One region of the Pseudomonas sp. DF11 genome, then DNA from elsewhere that is predicted to be linked to it. Evidence: predicted binding sites of a transcription regulator. Region 1 holds the regulator's gene; each other region holds the start of a gene.
The links. The regulator sigma-54, encoded in region 1, starts transcription at its own class of promoters, with help from an activator protein. The targets are predictions, from matches to a motif close to ANTGGCATNNANNTTGCTNT.
Positions count from the first base shown of each region.

Region 2: a site for sigma-54 is predicted at 4,645-4,664, ahead of flgB (flagellar basal body rod protein FlgB). Genes of this name have one in related genera too.
Region 3: a site for sigma-54 is predicted at 3,433-3,452, ahead of AC30D9_RS22740 (circularly permuted type 2 ATP-grasp protein). Genes of this name have one in related genera too.

Region 1 covers NZ_JBYVYN010000003.1:472,451-479,563, reverse strand. Annotated here, with positions in the region: gene AC30D9_RS12660 (HPr family phosphocarrier protein) at 1-278, opposite strand, end outside; gene rapZ (RNase adapter RapZ) at 294-1,151, opposite strand; gene ptsN (PTS IIA-like nitrogen regulatory protein PtsN) at 1,154-1,618, opposite strand; gene hpf (ribosome hibernation-promoting factor, HPF/YfiA family) at 1,631-1,939, opposite strand; gene AC30D9_RS12640 (RNA polymerase factor sigma-54) at 2,016-3,509, opposite strand; gene lptB (LPS export ABC transporter ATP-binding protein) at 3,674-4,399, opposite strand; gene lptA (lipopolysaccharide transport periplasmic protein LptA) at 4,399-4,944, opposite strand; gene lptC (LPS export ABC transporter periplasmic protein LptC) at 4,931-5,500, opposite strand; gene AC30D9_RS12620 (KdsC family phosphatase) at 5,508-6,032, opposite strand; gene AC30D9_RS12615 (KpsF/GutQ family sugar-phosphate isomerase) at 6,033-7,007, opposite strand.
Region 2 covers NZ_JBYVYN010000010.1:3,990-11,102, reverse strand. Annotated here, with positions in the region: gene AC30D9_RS24540 (flagellar brake protein) at 1-594, opposite strand, end outside; gene AC30D9_RS24535 (flagella synthesis protein FlgN) at 687-1,154, opposite strand; gene flgM (flagellar biosynthesis anti-sigma factor FlgM) at 1,205-1,522, opposite strand; gene flgA (flagellar basal body P-ring formation chaperone FlgA) at 1,695-2,459, opposite strand; gene AC30D9_RS24520 (chemotaxis protein CheV) at 2,538-3,464, shown strand; gene cheR (protein-glutamate O-methyltransferase CheR) at 3,522-4,349, shown strand; gene flgB (flagellar basal body rod protein FlgB) at 4,706-5,113, shown strand; gene flgC (flagellar basal body rod protein FlgC) at 5,117-5,560, shown strand; gene flgD (flagellar hook assembly protein FlgD) at 5,576-6,298, shown strand; gene flgE (flagellar hook protein FlgE) at 6,327-7,113, shown strand, end outside.
Region 3 covers NZ_JBYVYN010000008.1:208,462-215,574, forward strand. Annotated here, with positions in the region: gene AC30D9_RS22710 (aminotransferase-like domain-containing protein) at 1-604, shown strand, start outside; gene AC30D9_RS22715 (translation initiation factor 2) at 690-1,166, shown strand; gene AC30D9_RS22720 (YkgJ family cysteine cluster protein) at 1,314-1,568, shown strand; gene AC30D9_RS22725 (START domain-containing protein) at 1,622-2,230, shown strand; gene AC30D9_RS22730 (hypothetical protein) at 2,371-2,607, shown strand; gene AC30D9_RS22735 (ribonuclease E inhibitor RraB) at 2,809-3,150, shown strand; gene AC30D9_RS22740 (circularly permuted type 2 ATP-grasp protein) at 3,484-4,893, shown strand; gene AC30D9_RS22745 (alpha-E domain-containing protein) at 4,903-5,853, shown strand; gene AC30D9_RS22750 (transglutaminase family protein) at 5,850-6,653, shown strand; gene AC30D9_RS22755 (c-type cytochrome) at 6,816-7,113, opposite strand, start outside.

The sequences.
Region 1 (7,113 bases):
TCGCCTTCGTCGAAGTACCTGTTGATCAGGTCCACCAGGGCATCCATCGCTTCTTGCGCCTGCTCCCCTTCAGTGTTCAGGTGAATCTTGGTGCCCTTGCCGGCGGCGAGCATCATCATCGCCATGATGCTTTTACCATCGATCATCGACTCAGTTTCGGGCGTACGTCCGACCCGGATGGTGGCATCCTTGAACTGGCCGGCAACCCCGACGAACTTGGCCGACGCTCGGGCATGCAAACCCAGCTTGTTGATGATTTCAATTTCCCGAGCAGGCATCGCGATGTGAATCCTTTAGCTGAGGTCGCGGTGGCGAACCTGGACATTCTTCAGGGATTGTTGCAGGTGTTGACCCAGGCGTTCGGTCAGGTAGACGGAGCGGTGATGGCCGCCGGTGCAACCGATGGCGATCGTGACATAGGCCCGGTTGCTTGCGGCAAAGCGGGGCAGCCACTTGAGCAGGTAGCTGGAGATGTCCTGGTACATTTCCTCGACATCCGGCTGTGCGGCCAGGTAGTCGATCACCGGTTGGTCGAGCCCGGACTGCTCGCGCAATTCCGGTTTCCAATAAGGGTTGGGCAGGCAGCGCACATCGAACACCAGGTCGGCGTCTACTGGCATGCCACGCTTGAAACCGAACGACTCCACCAGGAACGCCGTGCCCGGCTCTGGCTGGTTGAGAAGGCGCAGCTTGATCGTGTCGCGCAACTGATACAGGTTCAGGTGCGTGGTGTTGACCTTCAGGTCGGCCAGGTCGGCGATTGGCCCCAGTAGCTGGCTTTCATCCTCGATGGCTTCGGCCAGGGAGCGATTGGCATTGCTCAGCGGATGGCGTCGACGGGTTTCGGAAAAGCGCTTGAGCAGTGTCTCTTCATCGGCATCCAGGTACAGCACGTCGCACTGGATATGCCGGCTGCGCACTTCCTCGAGCAGTTCAGGAAAACGCGACAGGTGGCTTGGCAGGTTACGCGCATCGATGGACACCGCCACCAGTGGCTGCGCCAGCTCGGTATGGATCAGGGCGCGCTCGGCCAGTTCCGGCAGCAGGCCGGCGGGCAGGTTGTCGATGCAATAGTAGCCGCTGTCCTCAAGCACATTGAGGGCCGTGCTTTTACCGGAGCCGGAACGGCCACTGACGATGATCATGCGCATTTTTAATGACCGTTCTGCTCGTCCAGGACCACCTGGTACAAAGCTTCGTTACTCGGTGCGCTGCGCAGTTTTTCGCGCACTTCCTTGCGGTCCAGCATGCTGGCAATCTGGCGCAGCAGCTCGAGGTGCGCATCGGTCGCCGCTTCCGGTACCAGCAATACAAACAGCAGGTCGACCGGGGCGCCGTCGATGGCGTCGAAATCTATGGCGGCTTCAAGGTGCAGCAACGCGCTGATCGGCGCGGCACAACCCTTGAGGCGGCAATGGGGGATGGCGATGCCGTTGCCAAAACCGGTAGAACCGAGTTTTTCACGGGCAACCAGGGCCTCGAAGACGTCCTGCATTTCCAGATCCGGTACCTCGCGGTGGATCAGGTTGGCAATTTGTTCGAGGGCTTTCTTTTTACTGCCACCCGGCGCGTTCACCAGGGAACGGCCGGGGGTCAGGATGGATTCTAGTCGGATCATGGATTGGGGGGGTTAACGACCGGTTGCGCCTTGAAGGAGGCTCTGGGTCTTTTCCTTATGCTTTTTGAGTTGGCGATCCAGCTTGTCGGTCAGCAGGTCAATCGCGGCATACATGTCTGTGTGCTCTGCGTTGGCAACCACTTCTCCGCCGGGGATATGCAGCGTGGCTTCGATTTTCTGCAGCAGCTTCTCGACGTTCATCGTGACTTGCACGTTGGTGATCTTGTCGAAATGCCTCTCTAATCGTTCGAGTTTTTCGCCGATGTAGGTGCGCAGGGGTTCGGTCACTTCCAGTTGGTGTCCACTGATGTTGACTTGCATACAGCTTCTCCTTCGTTGCCAGTGCATAAAGCGGCAGGCAGAAATGCCTGCCACTGGAACGCTGTGGCGTGGCCTGTTACATCAACCGCTTGCGTTCGCTCGAAGGCGCGATCCCGAGGGATTCGCGGTACTTGGCGACGGTACGACGGGCCACCTGAATGCCTTGTGCCTCCAGTAAACCAGCGATCTTGCTGTCACTCAACGGCTTTTTCTGATTTTCCGCGGCCACCAGTTTTTTGATGATCGCGCGGATGGCCGTGGACGAGCATTCGCCGCCTTCGGAGGTGCTGACGTGGCTGGAGAAAAAGTATTTCAATTCATAGATGCCCCGGGGGGTATGCATGAATTTCTGGGTGGTTACCCGGGAGATCGTCGACTCGTGCATGCCCACTGCCTCGGCAATGTCATGCAGGACCAACGGCTTCATCGCTTCGTCGCCGTACTCCAGGAAGCCGCGCTGATGCTCGACGATCTGGGTGGCCACTTTCATCAGGGTTTCGTTGCGGCTTTGCAGGCTCTTGATGAACCAGCGCGCTTCCTGCAACTGGTTGCGCATGAAGGTGTTGTCGGCGCTGGTGTCGGCGCGCTTCACGAAACCGGCGTACTGGGCGTTGACCCGCAGCTTGGGCACCGACTCCTGGTTGAGCTCCACCAGCCAGCGATCATTGTGCTTGCGCACGATCACGTCGGGGACCACGTATTCGGGTTCGGTGGATTCGATCTGTGAGCCGGGGCGTGGGTTGAGGCTCTGCACCAGTTCGATGACCTGACGCAGCTCATCTTCCTTGAGCTTCATGCGACGCATCAGTTGGCTGTAGTCGCGGCCGCCCAGCAGGTCGATGTAATCGGTGACCAGCCGCTTGGCTTCGGCCAGCCATGGCGTCTTGGCGGACAACTGGCGCAGTTGCAGCAACAGGCACTCACCCAGGTTGCGGGCGCCGATGCCGGCCGGCTCGAACTGCTGGATGCGATGGAGGACCGCTTCGATCTCGTCCAGCTCGATGTCGAGCTCGGGGTCGAAGGCTTCGAGGATTTCTTCGAGCGTCTCGTCCAGGTAGCCCTGGTTGTTGATGCAATCGATCAGGGTCACGGCGATCAGGCGATCGGTGTCGGACATCGGCGCCAGGTTCAGTTGCCACAGCAAGTGGCTTTGCAGGCTCTCGCCGGCCGAGGTGCGAGTGGTGAAGTCCCACTCGTCGTCATCGCTGCTCGGCAGGTTGCTGGCGCTGGTCTGGTAGACGTCTTCCCAGGCCGTGTCCACGGGCAGTTCGTTGGGGATACGTTCGTTCCATTCGCCATCCTCGAGGTTATCCACCGTCGGGGCGGCTTCCTGGTAGGACGGTTCCGGGATTTCGGTGTTGGTTTTCTGCTCGACGTTGTCGGCCAGCGGATCGGTGTTGTCGAAGTCGTCGCCTTCTTCCTGGCGTTCGAGCATCGGATTGGACTCCAGGGCCTCCTGGATTTCCTGTTGCAGGTCCAGGGTCGACAATTGGAGCAGGCGGATGGCCTGTTGCAGCTGCGGTGTCATCGTCAGCTGCTGGCCCATTCTCAAGACTAGCGATGGTTTCATGGCAGGGGCTTAACACCTTATTCGCCGGCGCACATGCGCCATCCACTACAGGGCGCCGAAGCGCCAAACTTAAGCAAATTATATGCCTGAAACTGAAGTGTTTGCCTAGAGCGTCGCCATAATAAAATTAAACGACGCCCAGGCGATTCGCCAGACACTTGTGCTTACAGGCGGAACTCGTGGCCCAGATACACTTCCTTGACCAGGTCATTGGCCAGGATGGCTGCGGAGTCGCCTTCGGCGATCAGCTGGCCGTCATTGACAATGTAGGCGGTTTCGCAGATATCCAGCGTCTCGCGCACGTTGTGGTCGGTGATCAGCACGCCGATCCCCTTGGCCTTGAGGTGATGGATGATCTGCTTGATGTCGCCCACCGAGATCGGGTCCACGCCGGCGAACGGTTCGTCGAGCAGGATGAACTTCGGTGCGGTGGCCAGGGCGCGGGCGATTTCCACGCGACGCCGTTCGCCACCGGACAGGCTCATGCCCAGGTTGTCGCGAATGTGGCTGATGTGGAACTCCTGCAACAGGCTTTCCAGCTCTTGGCGACGACCGGCCTTGTCGAGTTCCTTGCGGGTCTCGAGGATCGCCATGATGTTGTCGGCAACCGACAGTTTGCGGAAGATCGACGCTTCCTGCGGCAAATAGCCGATGCCGGCCTTCGCCCGGCCGTGCATCGGCTGGTGGCTGACGTCCAGGTCGTCGATCAGCACGCGACCCTGATCGGCCTGGACCAGGCCGACGATCATGTAGAAGCAGGTGGTCTTGCCTGCGCCGTTGGGGCCGAGCAGGCCGACGATCTGGCCGCTGTCGATGGACAGGCTGACATCACGCACGACTTGGCGGCTCTTGTAGCTCTTGGCCAGGTGCTGAGCTTTCAGAGTTGCCATTACTGGGCCTTCTGCTCGGTTTTCTTTTTCGGCTGGATCACCATATCGATCCGCGGACGCGACTCGGTCACCTTGCTGCCGGTGGCGCGACCGGCGCTGGCGAGTTTCTTGTTGGTGTCGTAGACGATTTTCTCGCCTTGGGTCACGTTATTGTCCTTGTCGACCACCTTGGCGCGGTCGATCAGCACGACGCGATCCTGGGAGGCGTGGTACTGGATAGTTACCCCGTAGCCCTGTACAGGCTTGGTGTCGCCCGCAGTTTGCAACTGTTCGAAATAGGCCAGGTTGCCCACCGAGGTCACTACATCGATATCACCGGAAGGGGTGCGGGTAATGGTCACGGTGTTGCCGGTGACCTTCATCGAACCTTGGGTGATGATCACGTCGCCTTTATAGGTGGCGACGCCATTCTTGTCGTCCAGTTGCGCGTCATCGGCCTGGATGCGGATAGGCTGGTCGCGATCGTTGGGAAGAGCCCAGGCGCTCGCGCTTCCCAGTGCTGCGCCCAGACTGAGCAAAATAGGGAGGGTTTTAGCGAGCTTCATACTGTCCTCTTACGTTCGATAGCAGGTGTATCCTGCTTTCCTTCAAATACGCTTTCATTCCCGTGCCGGTCGATACACCCCCGGCGCCGTCGATTCTAACGGGTTGCTCGGTCTGCGCATATTCTTGCTGTGGGAACACGGTCATACGACTGCTGGTGATGATGGTCGTCCGGTTTTTCTCGTCGGTTCGAGCGACGCGTACCGAGTCGATCAGTTCCACTTCGGTGCCCCCGGAGTTGACTTCGGCGTGCTCGCTCTGCACATGCCACGGAAACTCGGTGCCGCGGAACATGTTCAGGTCCGGCTTGGTCACCAGGGTAATATCGGTGGCCTTCACGTGGTCGACCTTGTCGGAGGTCATCTCATATTGCACTTTGCCGTCGGGCAGGTACTGCAGGGTATGCGTGTTGGTCGCGTACCAGTCGATCTTTTCCTCGACCTGGGCCGCAGGCTGGTCGAGAAACCGTTCGGGGCTGATGTTCCAATAGCCCACCGCCGCAAAAATCGCCGCGATACAGCCGAACACCATAATGGTGCGAATCTTCTTGCTCAGCATAAATGGCTCACAGGTACGCGGCGTTGGCCGCTTCGAGGCGGCCCTGGGCGCGCAGGATCAGTTCACAGAATTCGCGGGCCGCACCTTCGCCGCCTCGCGCCGTGGTGACGCCGTGGGCATGCTCGCGTACGAAGCTGGCCGCGTTGGCGACCGCCATGCCCAGGCCGACCCGGCGAATCACTGGCAGGTCTGGCAGGTCGTCACCAAGGTAGGCCACCTGTTCATAGCTTAGGTTGAGTTGCCCCAGAAGTTCGTCCAGCACCACCAGTTTATCTTCGCGCCCCTGGTAAAGGTGCGGGATGCCGAGGTTCTTCGCGCGCCGCTCGACCACCGGGGTCTTGCGGCCGCTGATGATAGCGGTCTGCACGCCAGCAGCCATCAACATCTTGATGCCTTGGCCGTCGAGGGTGTTGAAAGTCTTGAACTCACTGCCGTCTTCGAGGAAATACAGGCGCCCGTCGGTCAGTACACCGTCCACATCGAAAACCGCCAGCTTGATGGCTTTGCCGCGTTGCAACAGGTCTGTGTTCATTTACATGACTCCGGCACGCAGCAGATCGTGCATGTTCAGGGCGCCCACCGGACGGTCTTCGTCGTCGACGACCACCAGGGCGCTGATCTTGTGGTCTTCCATGATTTTCAGGGCCTCGGCAGCAAGCATCTCGGCGCGGGCGGTCTTGCCGTGAGGCGTCATGACTTGCTCGATGGTCGCGCTGTGGATGTCGATGGTGCGGTCCAGGGTGCGGCGCAGGTCGCCGTCGGTAAAGATCCCGGCGAGCTTGCCATCGGCTTCGAGCACCACCGTCATGCCCAGCCCCTTGCGAGTCATCTCCATGAGCGCGTCCTTGAGCAGCGTCCCGCGCTGCACCTGCGGCAACTCCTGGCCGGCGTGCATCACGTTCTCGACTTTCAGCAACAGGCGACGGCCGAGGGCGCCACCGGGATGGGAGAAAGCGAAGTCTTCGGCGGTGAAGCCCCGGGCTTCCAGCAGCGCCACGGCCAGGGCATCGCCCATGACCAGGGCGGCGGTGGTGGAGGAGGTCGGTGCCAGGTTCAACGGGCAGGCTTCGTGCTCGACATGGACATTGAGGTTCACTTCGGCGGCCTTGGCCAGTGGCGAGTCCGGGTTGCCGGTGATGCTGATCAGCTGGATGCCCAGGCGCTTGATCAGCGGCAGCAGGGTGATGATCTCATTGGTGGAGCCGGAGTTGGACAGGGCCAGGATGATGTCGTCCCGGGTGATCATGCCCATGTCCCCGTGGCTGGCTTCGGCCGGATGGACGAAAAAAGCCGTGGTGCCGGTGCTGGCGAGCGTGGCGGCGATCTTGTTGCCGATGTGCCCGGACTTGCCCATGCCGACCACGACCACGCGGCCCTTGCTGGCCAGAATCATCTCGCAGGCGCGTACGAAATCAGCGTCGATATGGGGCAGCAAGCCTTGTACGGCTTCGAGCTCGAGGCGGATGGTACGTTGTGCCGATTGAATCAGGTCGCTGGATTGGCTCATGTCAGAAATCGTATAGCCCGATGAAAAGGCGGCGATTATAGCGGCAATGAACAATTCCCTCACGTAAGTTCGTCATGCTTTGTTCGAAGACCCACAAGGTTCGACA
Region 2 (7,113 bases), on a different contig from region 1:
GACTGGCGCGGTCATGTTGCCAAACGGCAGGGCTGCGATGAAGCGCTCATACACCTGGCCCAATTGCAGCCGTTCGGTGATGTCGCCGTCGAAACGCAACTTGCAGCCGGTGGCGGAGATGTCCAGCAGCTTGCCGTCCACGGGGGATTTGAGCTTGTCGCCGCCCAGTTCGACGCTCACCAGTTGCGCCAGTTTCAGGGCGGCGCGGAAGGCGTTGCGGCGTTGGTGGTAGACCACTTCGTCGGGCAGGGCACCGCGATAGCAGCGACCGTCGCTGGATTCGTCAATGGTCAGTGGACCCTTGCCATCCCATGCGATGCGCACGCCATCATGAAAACCCTCGACACGAAACGGCTCGCCGGCCAGCAGGAAACGCTCGCCATCGCGTGGGATCATTTCATCCAGGGCGATGGAGTTGGTCTCACGATCGACGTTGACCAGATAGCTCTGGAAGCGCTGGGTACGTTCATGGAAGGTAATGATCAGCGGGTCGTGGCTTTCTTGCAGCATCCGCAGATTGCCGGAGATTTCCAGGGGCGTGGTGAGGACCTTGGGTGGCTGCGGAGCATCATCCGCGTTTGAGGCATTGAACACGGTGGGTCAATCTCCAGGCAAAATACGACTACGAATAGCCAGCATTTTGCCAGCATGTATCGCGCGTTGATAGAGCGAAGGCATTGTTCGTTTCATGCCTGGCTGAGCGGGCGGTGCTTGACCATTCTGGCCGTCGAGCCGCTAGCGTCATACAGTGTCGGGATCTCGCCACCGTTCAGGATGCGCAATTGGTTGGCGGTGGCGGCCTGCTGCATCTGGATCGACTGGCCGTTGCGGGCGTTGGTCGCCTGGCATTGGGCGAGCAGGTCGTTGAGCACTTTACTCTGGGACAGCAGCTGGTCGCCGATCGTCGACTGGCTGGCCAGTTGCTCAAGGCCGTCATGACTGGCGGGCAAGTTGAGGCTGGCGAGGATCTCGCTGCGTTTGCGGCCATGCTGGTCAAGCAAGATGATCAATGCCTGTTTCTGCGCCAGGATGTTCTCCAGCAGAGGCATATCGCGACCGTGCAGTGCCACGGATTCGGCCTGCAACAATTCCAGCAATTGTTGCACTGGAACAAAGTCGTCGATGATCAGTTGCAATAAATTAGTGTCGTGCATGGCTGGCCTTGGGTCTTAAGCGTCCAAAAGCCTGGCGCAGGCGGGGCGGCCTAGCGCTGGGCTTCGAAGTTGAGCAGTTTGCTGGCTACGCGGTTGCTGTCGACTTTGTAGCTGCCATCAGCGATGGCTGCTTTCAACTCGGCCACGCGGGCCTTATCGACGACAGGTTGATCGCGCAGCTTGTCAGTGACCTTCTGCAACTGCTGAGCCTCATTGCTGAGGTGTACCGACTCCCCGTTGCTGACCTGTTCGGCTGCTGTAGGCAGCGGCGCGGATTTACCGGCTTCGGCGGTTTCCTTGGTCGCGCTGGTACGCGTAGTGCCTGTCAACGGTGAAGAGCTGTTTAAACGATTGAAATCGATGACCATGGTAAAAAACCTCTGGGTATTTGGACGCTTGCCATGTTTTCGGCCATCCCCAAAAAAACTTTAGGCTCATTTATTCAATGAGCATGCGCACGTCTGCGCTTGCCTTTGCGTAAGGCACAGTCTAGGGAACACCGGGATCAAGCGCCAGCTTTCTACCTCCTTTACCGGATCACTACATCGCCACTTCCACTTGGCCTGGGGCCATCACTTGCGCCTTGATCACGCGCTGGGAGTTGAGGTTTTTTACCCGTATCTGTTCACGCATGCCGCCGTTGGACAGGGCCTCGCCGGGCATCCGCACGGCCAGGGAACCGCTGCGGGCGGTGATGACCACCTGGTCGCCCTTGCGGACCACTTCGGCCTGCTCCAGGTGCACCAGCGTCACGACCTGATCGGCGACCATTGGTCGGACAAGTTTCTGCCCGATGGCCTGATCAACGGAGGTCAGGAAGCCCTGGGTGATCTGGCTGATGTCCCGTTCGCGCAACATCACGTCCTGGGGCTCGACAATTCCGGCCCGCTTGAGCGGACGAGTGGTTGTGACAATTTCTCGAAACAGGCGCACTTGAGCAGGCACGAACACTGTCCAGGGGGCGGCGCTGTCGCAACGAACCTTCACCGTGACGCGGCCCAGGGGCCTGGCCGGACTCTCCAGCGAAGCAGTCAATTCCTTGTCGCACATCGGCATGCGCAGGCGCGGGTCGAGCTGGTTGACTTCGATTTCGTAGCGACCTTCGGTTTGACTGGTTGCCAAATAGTCTTCTACGGTGAATTCAAGAAAGCCCTGAGTGACGCCGATAAGGAGATCAGGCAAGGTAACCGGAACAGCAGCAAGGGCAGGACCGCCCGAAGCGAACAGGCAGACAGCCAGTAGCGCACCGAGCCAGTGGCGGCAGAGAGTGGTCAGGCGTCGAGAAAATGTCGTTTGTGCGTTCATGCCGGTTCAATAGCAAGCCCCGTGCCGTTTAGTGATGAATGCGCGACGGACACATTAGCGTTATGTAGGAGTCAGGGCATGGCGGGAGTAATGGATTCGGTAAACCAGCGCACCCAGCTGGTCGGTCAAAATCGCCTGGAGCTGTTGTTGTTTCGTCTCGACGGCCAACAAATGTATGGGATCAACGTCTTCAAGGTCCGTGAGGTGCTGCAATGCCCCAAGCTGACGTTGATGCCCAAGTCCAGTCCCGTCGTGTGCGGGGTGGCCAATATCCGGGGAGCGACCATCCCGATTCTCGACCTGGCGATGGCGACTGGTTCCGGTCGGTTGCTGGACCAGAGCAATCCGTTTGTGATCATCACCGAGTACAACACCAAGACCCAGGGTTTCCTGGTGCGCTCGGTGGAACGCATCGTTAACATGAACTGGGAAGAGATCCATCCACCGCCCAAGGGCACTGGCCGCGATCACTACCTGACGGCAGTGACCCGGGTCGATAACCAGTTGGTGGAAATCATCGACGTGGAGAAAATCCTCGCTGAAGTGGCACCCACTCCAGAGGCTATTTCCGCAGGTGTGGTGGACGCCGAGACCCAGCACAAGGCGATTTCGTTGCGGGTATTGACCGTCGATGATTCTTCGGTGGCACGTAAGCAGGTGACCCGCTGTCTACAAACGGTCGGTGTCGAGGTAGTGGCGTTGAACGATGGGCGTCAGGCGCTGGATTACCTGCGCGCGCTGGTCGATGAGGGCAAGAAGCCCGAGGAAGAGTTCCTGATGATGATCTCCGACATCGAGATGCCGGAGATGGACGGGTATACCCTGACGTCGGAAATCCGCAGCGACCCACGTATGCAAAAGCTGCATATCATCTTGCATACTTCGTTGTCCGGTGTTTTCAACCAGGCGATGGTCAAGAAGGTCGGTGCCGACGATTTCCTGGCGAAATTCCGGCCCGATGACCTGGCTTCCCGGGTGGTCGATCGGATCAAGGCTGCAGAGTAAGTAAAGGTCGGGCGCGTTGTGCGCCCGGCAAGTCAACGCGATGAAAGAGGCGGTATCTTGTCTACGGGTAATTTGGATTTCGAACAGTTCCGGGTCTTCCTGGAAAAAGCCTGTGGCATCTTGCTTGGTGAAAACAAGCAATACCTGGTGTCGAGCCGTCTCAATAAACTGATGGAGCAACAGGGTCTCAAGTCATTGGGCGAACTGGTGCAGCGTATCCAGAGCCAGCCGCGCAGTGGCTTGCGCGAGATGGTGGTGGACGCGATGACCACCAACGAAACCTTGTGGTTTCGTGACACCTATCCGTTCGAGGTGTTGAAGAACAAAGTGCTGCCGGCGGCCATCAAGGCCAGCCCGGGCCAACGCCTGCGAATCTGGTCGGCGGCCTGCTCGTCGGGACAGGAACCCTATTCGTTGTCGATGACCATCGATGAGTTCGAGCGGTCCAACCTTGGCCAGTTGAAAGGTGGCGTGCAGATCGTCGCCACTGACCTGTCCGGGACCATGCTCAATAACTGCAAGACCGGCGAGTACGACAGCCTGGCCATCGGCCGGGGCCTGTCGCCGGATCGCCTGCAACGCTATTTCGATCCGAAAGGGCCGGGTAAATGGGTGGTCAAGGCACCGATCAAGAGCCGTGTGGAATTCCGCTCGTTCAACTTGCTCGACAGCTATGCCAGCCTGGGCAAGTTCGACATCGTGTTCTGCCGCAACGTACTGATCTACTTTTCCGCCGAAGTGAAGAAAGACATCCTGCTGCGCATCCACGGCACGCTCAAGCCGGGCGGCTACCTGTTCCTGGGCGCCTCCGAGGCATTGAACGGTTTGCCGGATCATTACCAGATGGTCCAGTGCAGCCCGGGAATCATCTACCAGGCGAAGTGATTGGCTTGGGTTGTCAAAAAAAGCGGGAGTCCCACGGGTCTCCCGTTTTTTATGCCCGCTAATTTCCTCCCCTCCACTATCCCTGTGGGAGCGGGCTTGCTCGCGAAGGCGGTGTATCAGTCGAAATAAATGTCACTGTCACACTGCATTCGCGAGCAAGCCCGCTCCCACAATTTGACGGTCACTGCCCTGGATAAGCGGCAGAAAAGCGGCAGCCAGCGGAAACCAGTTGCCGCTTTTCTGGCATTGCCGCCTTGCCGGTGCCCGCAAAGCCCCGGTTTATGGGGTTTTGGCAAGTGGCACGGCGCTTGCTTTAGCCGTTGTACGTACATTCTGGTCACCCAAAGGTTTCCGACATGAGCATCAGCTTCGATAAAGCGCTCGGTATCCACGAACAGGCCCTGAGCTTCCGCGCCCAGCGTGCCGAAGTCCTGGCCAATAACATCGCCAACGCCGACACCCCGAACTACAAGGCTCGGGACCTGGACTTCTCCAAGGTGCTCGCCGAGCAGAACGAGAAGACCAAGAACGGCCATTTCGCCCTGAACTTGACCAACAGCCGTCATATCGAGGCCGAAGGCCTGGGCAATGGCGACGAATCGCTGATGTATCGCACGCCGATGCAGCCTTCGATCGACCAGAACACCGTGGACGCTCAACTGGAACAGTCCAACTACGCGGAAAACTCCGTGAACTTCCAGGCCAGCTTCACCCTGCTCAACAGCAAGTTCAAAGGGCTGGTATCGGCCCTGCGCGGAGAGTAAGCCATGTCGATTGCTAGCGTATTCAACATTGCCGGCAGTGCCATGAGTGCCCAGACCACTCGCCTGAACACCGTCGCCAGTAACATCGCCAACGCCGAAACCGTTTCGTCGAGCATCGACCAGACCTACCGCGCCCGCCACCCGGTATTCGCCACCATGTTCCAGGGCGGCCAGTCCGGCGGCAGCGACTCGCTGTTCCAGGAACAGGACGCGGCCGGGCAGGGCGTACAGGTGCTTGGCGTGGTCGAAGACCAGAGCAACCTCGAAGCCCGTTATGAGCCAAACCATCCGGCAGCGGACGCCAAGGGTTACGTCTACTACCCGAACGTCAACGTCGTCGAAGAAATGGCCGACATGATTTCCGCCAGTCGTTCGTTCCAGACCAACGCCGAAATGATGAACACCGCCAAAACCATGATGCAGAAGGTCCTGACCCTCGGTCAGTGATAAGGGGCGAGTCACATGAGCGTTACCAATACAACAAGTGGTTTGAGCCTCAACGAGATTCTGGCCAACTCCTCGGTCAAGACCAATACCCCGACCGACGGCCTGGGGAATGCGACAAAGGCGGCGAGCGGCAACCAGGAGCTGGGCAAGGATGCGTTCCTGCAACTGCTCGTTACCCAACTGAAAAACCAGAACCCGCTGGAGCCTCAGGACAACGGTGAGTTCGTGGCCCAGTTGGCGCAGTTCAGTAGCCTGGAAGGCATCACCACCCTCAACGAAACCGTGAGCGGCATCGCCGGCAACTACAACTCGTCCCAGGCCCTGCAGGCTTCGTCGCTGGTCGGGCGCTCGGTCATTGCCCCGGGCGACAAGGCCGTGGTCGATACCTCCAAGAGCCTCAACGGCACCGTAGTGGTACCGGCATCGGTGTCCTCCCTTGCCGTCAAGATCATGGACAAGGACGGCAAGACCGTTCGCACCATCGACTTGGGCAGCCAGAAGGCCGGCAACTCCGCCTTCATCTGGGATGGCAAGAACGACGCGGGCACGACGGTCGAATCGGGCACTTACACTTTCGCGGCCTCGACCACCATCGATGGCAAGGCCACGTCGCTGATCACCAACCTGCCGGCCACGGTCAGCAGCGTGACGATCAGCCAGACGGGCGGTGAGCTGATGCTCAACCTGGCCGGGCTGGGCAGCATCGCCCTGTCCAAAGTACAAACTATTGGTATGTAGAGCCGACTAACCGGCAAAAGGAGTCAACATGTCTTTTAACATCGGCCTTAGCGGTCTCTATGCAGCCAACAAACAGCTGGACGTGACCGGCAACAACATCGCCAACGTGGCGACCACCGGTTTCAAATCGTCCCGCGCGGAATTTGAAGATGTCTACTCGGCCACCAGGCTGGGCTCGGGCAGCAAGACCGTCGGCAACGGCGTGCGCCTGGCCAACGTCTCCCAGCAGTTCGGCCAGGGTGACGTGAACAACACCGGCAACGTGCTGGACATGGGCATTCAGGGCCAGGGCTTCTTTGTCCTGAGCAACGACGGCTCCCTGAGCTACACCCGTGCCGGTACCTTCAAGACCGACAAGGACGGCTACATCACCAACAGCGACGGCACTGCACGCCTGCAGGGCTATGGCGTGGATGCCAACGGCAAGATTCAGAACGGTATCCTGACCGACCTGCGCATCGACACCTCCAACCTGCCGCCAACGGCCACCAGCCTGGTGTCCTCGACGATCAACCTGAACTCGACGGCGACGGCGATCACCGCAGCGTTCAACCCGGCCGACACGGCGACGTTCACCAAGCAATTCACCACCCCGGTCTATGACACCCAGGGCAACCAGCACTCCATGGACCAGTACATGGTCAAGACTGCCGGCAACACCTGGAACGTCTATACCTTGATCGATGGTCGTAACCTGAACGGCACCGCGCCGACCACGACCGGTGCGAACGCTCCCATTCCTTCGACCATGAGCTTTGATTCGAGCGGCAAGCTGACTCAGGTCAGCACGCCGCCAGTGCCGCCTGCCACTACGC
Region 3 (7,113 bases), on a different contig from region 1:
CGTCGAGGACGATATCTACGGCGAGTTGATGTTCGAGCAGGGGCGCACCAAAGCCCTCAAGGCCTACGACCGACTGGACCGGGTCATCTACTGTTCGAGTTTCTCCAAGACGTTGTCGCCAGGTGTGCGCATCGGCTGGATGATTGGCGGGAAATTCCAGCAGGAAATCCAGCGGCTCCAGACCTTCAGCACTCACTCGGCGTGTAGCGTTACGCAGATGGGCATTGCCGCGTACCTGGAGAACGGCGGCTATGACCGGCACTTGCGCTATATCCGCCAGGAGTACCGCAAGAACCTCAGTGCCTTTCAACTGGCGGTGCAACAGTACTTCCCCGAAGGTACGCAGATGAGCCGTCCCGGGGGGGGCTTTATCCTGTGGGTCAGCCTGCCGGGGCGGGTCAATACCCAGGAGTTGCATGTGCGGGCGTTGCAACAGGGCATCAGTATCGCGCCAGGGCTGATTTTCAGTAACACCGAACAGTTCAATCACTGCATCCGCTTGAACTGCGGCACACCCTGGAACCGTGAGGCGGAGCGGGCCTTGATGACTCTCGGGCTGTTGGCCACTCAATTGTGCCAAGAGACGGCCAACGGATTTCTTTAGGTGTCAGCGACTTAGTTCGATGTGCTTGTCAGCGCCTCATTATCAGGCGAGCATGAGGGTCTCTGCCGTCAGTGCCGTTGTGTCTATGAAAACCATTGTTCCTGCTGCCTGGGTTTTGATTGGCCTGTTGAGTGCCTTCCAAATGGGAGGCGTCGTCGCGGCAGCGCCGGCGCAGGAAAAACCGGTCGCCAGTGCCACGAAGGATGCACCGAAAAAAACCGCGGTGGCCAAGAAGCCTTCCGCGAAGAAGGCGGCACCCGCGAAGAAAAAGCGCGCGCCCATCGCCTCCAAGAGCAAATCTGCCCATGAGGTCGCCAAGACCCCATTGCCGCCAGCCAAGCTGGATCTGAGCCTGCCCCATGACATGGTCGAGGCACTGCAGCCACCGGGTAAGGTGACGGTGCCCAAGCGTGAACCACTGTTGCCGTCCATGTTTGGCGACAAACCCGGACCGTTCCAGCTCAATGGCCGCCTGTTAAGCAATGAAATGCAGCTGCCACTGCGCAACCAGGAGCGCAATGAGGTGGAAGGCGCAGCACTGGATTTCGAATTCAAGCGATAGACCTTCGACAGCACGCAGCTCGACGCTGACCGTCCAGTCATATCGCCGATCGCAAAAAAACACCCGGACGGTAATTTAAAACGAGTGTTTTAGTCGTTACTCTGTGTTTCGTTACCAACCATTACCTGTCGTGAGGATGTTGTCGTCATGAAATGCCGTGAAGGCTGTGGCGCCTGTTGCATCGCCCCTTCCATCAGCTCACCTATTCCTGGCATGCCTCAAGGCAAACCGGCGGGAGAACGTTGCGTGCAATTGTCGGTCGATAACCTGTGCCGGATCTTCGGCCAGCCGGAGCGTCCGGCAGTGTGCTCGGCGTTCGAAGCCGACATCGAGGTTTGCGGCAGCAGCAATGAAGAGGCCATCCGGCTGATCGGTTGGTGGGAACAAGTCACGGCAGCGTAATGAGTCAATGAACAGATCCGAAATGAACGAACTTGGACAATAAGGAAAAAACTATGGGTTCGCTGCATCGTATGGCTGTGTTGTGTGGGTTGACCGTATTGCTGGCAACGGCCACGGCTCAGGCAGAGGACTGGCAGGTTGCCAAGGAGAAGGACGGTATCAAGGTTTCCCTCAGTGAGGTGGCCGGCTCCAAATATAAGGCTTACCGTGGTGTGACGGTCATGAAGACCAGCGTTGCAAAGCTGCGTGCCTTGCAGGAAGACGTCTCCGGCGCCTGCGCCTGGATTCACGAATGCAAGAGCCAGAAGCTGCTCAAGCACGAAGATAGCAAGAGCTGGACCTACACCCAGTTCAACACGCCATGGCCGGTAACGCCCCGTGACTCGGTGCTGGAAGTCACCACCGTGGATGGTGCCGATGGCAGCCTGACCCGCAAGCTCAAGGGCGTGCCCAAGTACCTGCCTGAGGAAAAGGGCTTCGTACGGGTGGCCCAGGTCGATGGTTTCTGGAAGTTCACGCCAAAGGGCGCGGGCCAGGTCGAAGTCGTTTATCAGGTCCACACCGAGCCGGGTGGTGACGTGCCGTCCTGGCTGGCGAACAAATTCGTGGTGGACGCGCCGTTCAACACCCTGGAAGCCCTGAAGAAACTTGCCGAAAACTGATCGGCCAATGCTGCACAAAAGAGACCGCCCCCGAGGCGGTCTTTTCATGTGTGCCGTCCAGAGGCCCAGCGGAACGATTGGCCGGCCCTCAAGGTCGAGATAAAGGTAAGCCAGGTCCTGAATTGATCAAGGAGACACTGATGCAAAAGTGGGAAATTACTTTCATTAACGATCACGGTGAAAAAACCATCGAGCAGTTCGACTATGACCAGAAGCCCACCATGGAGCAGGCCGCCCAACTGATTCGCGAAAGGTTGCTACCGGTGCTCGAGCGACTGGACCTCAACGACTTGGAGGACCGCACCGAAGACCCTACAGTCAAGAATCTCAAGTCCCAAAACAGCATCGAAATCCTCAGCATTACACCGATTTCATGAAACGTTGCCTGGTCTCGCTTGGCAGTGGCCATCACTTGCGGCTACTCTGCAATTGAGATCAGCGAAAGGATCGCCAAGGTCCGGTCTTGTCAGCTACATGCTTGTGTCCCGACGGCCGTTTGATGCCGTACCGCTTGCAGTCTTAAGGCTTCACGCACGGGAAGACGGAAAGTCTATCCATCGGTTTTAGGAGGACGTTTCATGAGCACAGCCTATCAAGAAGACATCAGCACCAGCGTATTGCGCCGCATGAAAGAAGGCGGTTTCGATTTTTCCCGATTCCATCCCATCGAGTTCTACGCCATTTTCCCGGACGAGGAGCGGGCGCGCAGGGCGGCAGGTCATTTTCGGGGAGAATCGCTGAACGCGCAGATCAGTGCACGGGACGACGGGGCTTGGTCGTTGGAACTGAGTCGGGTGATGTACGCCACTTACGATGACATTGGCGACTTCGAGCAAGACTTCGAGGCAGTCGTCGAACCCTTGGGTGGTGTTATCGAGGGCTGGGGTGTCAAGCAAGAGATCCGACGCTTGCAGGCCTGACAAATACACTCAATGCAACCACAGCAACGGCTGACCTTTGTGTCGGCCGTTTTCATGTGGAAACGATTTATATCTGACCCCACCTTCCATCACTTCTCCAGGTTTTGTACCTAACTGTATCCAGATCAAGCCGCTTCGTTTTTCCGTGACTATGCTCAGGGGAGCGACGCCCCCTGCGTCGCAATGAAGCGGGGGCAGCGGGGTGGGGGTATTTGCTGCACTAGAAAAGTGCGCGGTCTGTCAGTGGAGAATCCAACCCGTTGATCATAAAGCGTTTATGCCGATGGCACGGGGCTTGCGAAGCCTTGCTGCCAGGGTGACAAGGAGCACGGCATGATCCGCAGTGGTTTTGATGAAATGTACGATGCCAACGGCCAGGTCCGCCCGCACTACCAGGCTTTTGCCCGCTGGCTGGCTGAAACGCCTGACGAGCTGCTGGCACAACGCAGACGCGAAGCCGACCTGCTGTTTCATCGTGCCGGCATTACTTTCACGCTCTACGGGGACGAGCAGGGAACAGAGCGCCTGATCCCTTTCGACACGATCCCGCGCAGCATCCCGGCCAGCGAATGGCGGGTGGTCGAACGTGGCTGTATCCAGCGGGTCAAGGCGCTGAACATGTTCCTGGCCGACCTCTATCACGAACAACGGATCATCCGGGCCGGGATCATTCCCGCCGAACAGGTACTGGCCAACGAGCAGTACCAACTGGCGATGCAAGGGCTGGACCTGCACCGTGACATCTATGCCCACATTTGTGGTGTCGATCTGGTGCGCGATGGTGACGGCACGTACTACGTACTCGAGGACAACCTTCGTACGCCCAGCGGTGTCAGCTACATGCTCGAAGACCGCAAGATGATGATGCGCCTGTTCCCCGAGCTGTTCGCCGCCCAGCGCATCGCTCCCATCGACCATTATCCGAACCTGCTGCTCGACACCCTGAAAAGCTCCAGTCCGCTGGATGATCCCAGCGTCGTGGTGCTCACCCCGGGACGTTTCAACAGTGCGTTCTTCGAGCACGCCTTCCTGGCCCGGGAGATGGGCGTGGAACTGGTAGAAGGCGCCGATCTGTTCGTACGGGACGACAAAGTGTTCATGCGCACCACCGACGGCCCGAAAGCGGTGGATGTGATCTACCGTCGCCTCGACGACGCCTTCCTTGATCCACTGGCCTTCAACCCGGATTCGATGCTCGGCGTACCGGGCCTGTTGTCCTCCTACCGTTCCGGCAACGTCGTGCTGGCCAACGCCATTGGCACGGGTGTGGCGGACGACAAGTCGGTGTACCCGTTCGTCACCGACATGATCCGCTTTTACCTGGACGAGGAGCCGATCCTGAAGAACGTTCCTACATGGCAATGTCGTAATCCTGCCGAGCTTTCCCACGTGCTGGCGAATCTTCCCGATCTGGTGGTCAAGGAAACCCAGGGCTCTGGCGGTTACGGAATGCTGGTGGGACCGGCCTCGACGGCGGCGCAAATCGAAGCCTTTGGCGAGCGAATCAAGGCCAAGCCGCACGCCTACATCGCCCAGCCGACGCTGTCGCTTTCGACGTGCCCGACCTTTGTCGAAAACGGCATCGCCCCGCGTCACATCGACTTGCGTCCGTTTGTGCTGGCCGGCCGGGAGACCCGCGTGGTCCCTGGCGGGCTGACGCGAGTGGCGTTGCGCGAAGGCTCCCTGGTGGTGAACTCATCCCAGGGCGGGGGTACCAAGGACACCTGGGTGGTCGAGGATTGAGGAGCTGCCATGCTAAGTAGAACCGCCTCGGACCTGTACTGGATGTCGCGCTACCTGGAGCGTGCGGAAAACCTCGCGCGGATGCTCGACGTCAGCTATTCGTTGTCGCTGATGCCCCAGGACGGGCGTGGAGATGGCCTGCACGAGTTGGCCATGCCATTGCTGATCACCGGCACGCTGGATGATTATCGGGAGCGACACGGCGATCTGCACGCCGAGCGCCTGCTGCATTTCTTTGCCCTCGACGCGGCCAATCCAGCCAGCATCTACAGTTGCCTCGGCTCCGCGCGAGCCAGTGCCCATGCGGTACGTGGGCGAATCACTGCCGACATGTGGGAAAACATCAACGCCACCTGGCTGGAAATTCGTGGTATTGCCGAGCAAGGCTTGAATCGCTACGGCATGAGCCGTTTCTGCGAGTGGATCAAGGAGCGCTCCCACCTGTTTCGCGGCGCAACCTACGGCACCATCATGCGCAACGATGCATTCAGGTTCATTCGCCTGGGGACTTTCATCGAAAGGGCTGACAACACCTTGCGCTTGCTCGATGCCCGTTACGAAATGGCCGGTGACCAGGCCGACGCGGTCAGCGATGGCACGGCCCACGCGTATTACCAATGGAGCGCCTTGTTGCGGGCCTTGTCGTCCTTCGAGGCCTATACCGAGATCTACCGCGAGGCCCCGGGCGCTCGCCATGTGGCTGAGTTGCTGCTGTTGCGCGCCGACGTGCCGCGTTCGCTGCGCGCCTGTACCGAAGAAATCAACCAGATCCTCGCGAGCCTGCCGGGCACCAACGGCCGGCAGGCACAACGGCTGGCGGCGGAAATGGACGCACGCCTGCGCTACACCGGTATCAACGAAATCCTCGACGGGGGCCTGCATGCCTGGCTCACCGAATTCATCCCACTGGTCCGTGAACTGGGCAATGCCATCCACAGTTCCTACCTGGAGGTCATATGAGACTCTCGATCAGCCACGAAACGGCCTACCACTACGAAGATCAGGTTCGCGCCAGCATCCAGTACCTGCGCCTGACGCCCCACGACAGCGAACGCCAGCATGTGCTGAGCTGGCAGCTCGATTTACCACGGCCGGTGCGGGCGCAACTGGATCCGTTCGGCAACATCCTTCACGTGCTGACCCTGGACGAGCCCCACGAAACGGTCATCATTGGTGCCCGCGGACAGGTGGATATCGACCCGTCTCGCGAAGCCGAGCACGAGAGCCAGTCAGCGCTGCCGTTCCTGCGCTTCACTCGGCTGACCGAGGCGGACGAGGCCCTTCGCGCTTTCGCCGACCAGCACTGCCAGCAACGTCGCGATCGCACGGCGCTGATCGACCTGATGCACGGGCTGAACCAGCACATGATCTACACCCCGGGCACTACGGCAGTCGAAACCAGCGCGGCCCAGGCTTTTGCCGGGCGTAGCGGGGTGTGCCAGGATCACACCCACGCATTCCTGGCCTGCGCTCGTAGCCTGGGAGTGCCGGCGCGGTATGTGTCGGGGTATCTGTTCAGCGAAGAGAGCGAGCACCTGGCAAGCCATGCCTGGGCAGAAGCCTGGCTTGACGACGCCTGGTACAGTTTCGACGTGACCAACCAGCTGGCCCGTCCGGAGCGACACCTGAAGCTGGCCGTGGGCCTGGACTACCTGGACGCTTGCCCGGTGCGTGGCATGCGTCGCGGCGGCGGTTATGAGCAGATGCACGCCAAGCTGGTCGTGACACCGGCGCCGGTGATCACCGTGCAACAACAATAACCGCTTGGTGAGCGAGCTTTTGTGGCGAGGGGATTTATCCCCGCTGGGCTGCGTAGCAGCCCTAAAGCAGTGAACTCAATCTTGCTGGCACACCGAGTTGTCTGGTTTGGGGGCCGCTTCGCAGCCCAACGAGGTAATCCCCTCGCCACAAAAAAAGCAATCTTACGGGGCCAATGGCTGCTTGCGCCCCGCCATATGCTTCAAATAACCCACCAGCAAATCCAGCTCTGAATCCGGCAGCACCGCTGCCGAGAACCCGGGCATCTTGCCCTGAGGCCAGTGACGCAGGCCTTGCGGGTCGCGAATGTAGCGTTTGAGGAAATCCCCGGAGAAGTACTCGGTTGGATTGAAGGGGATGTTCAGGTCCGGGCCGAACTGTGCGTCGCCCGCGCCGTTGAGTCGATGGCACGCCAGGCAGTTTTTCTGGAACAGTTCGAAACCTTTGTTGATCGGGTCGTCC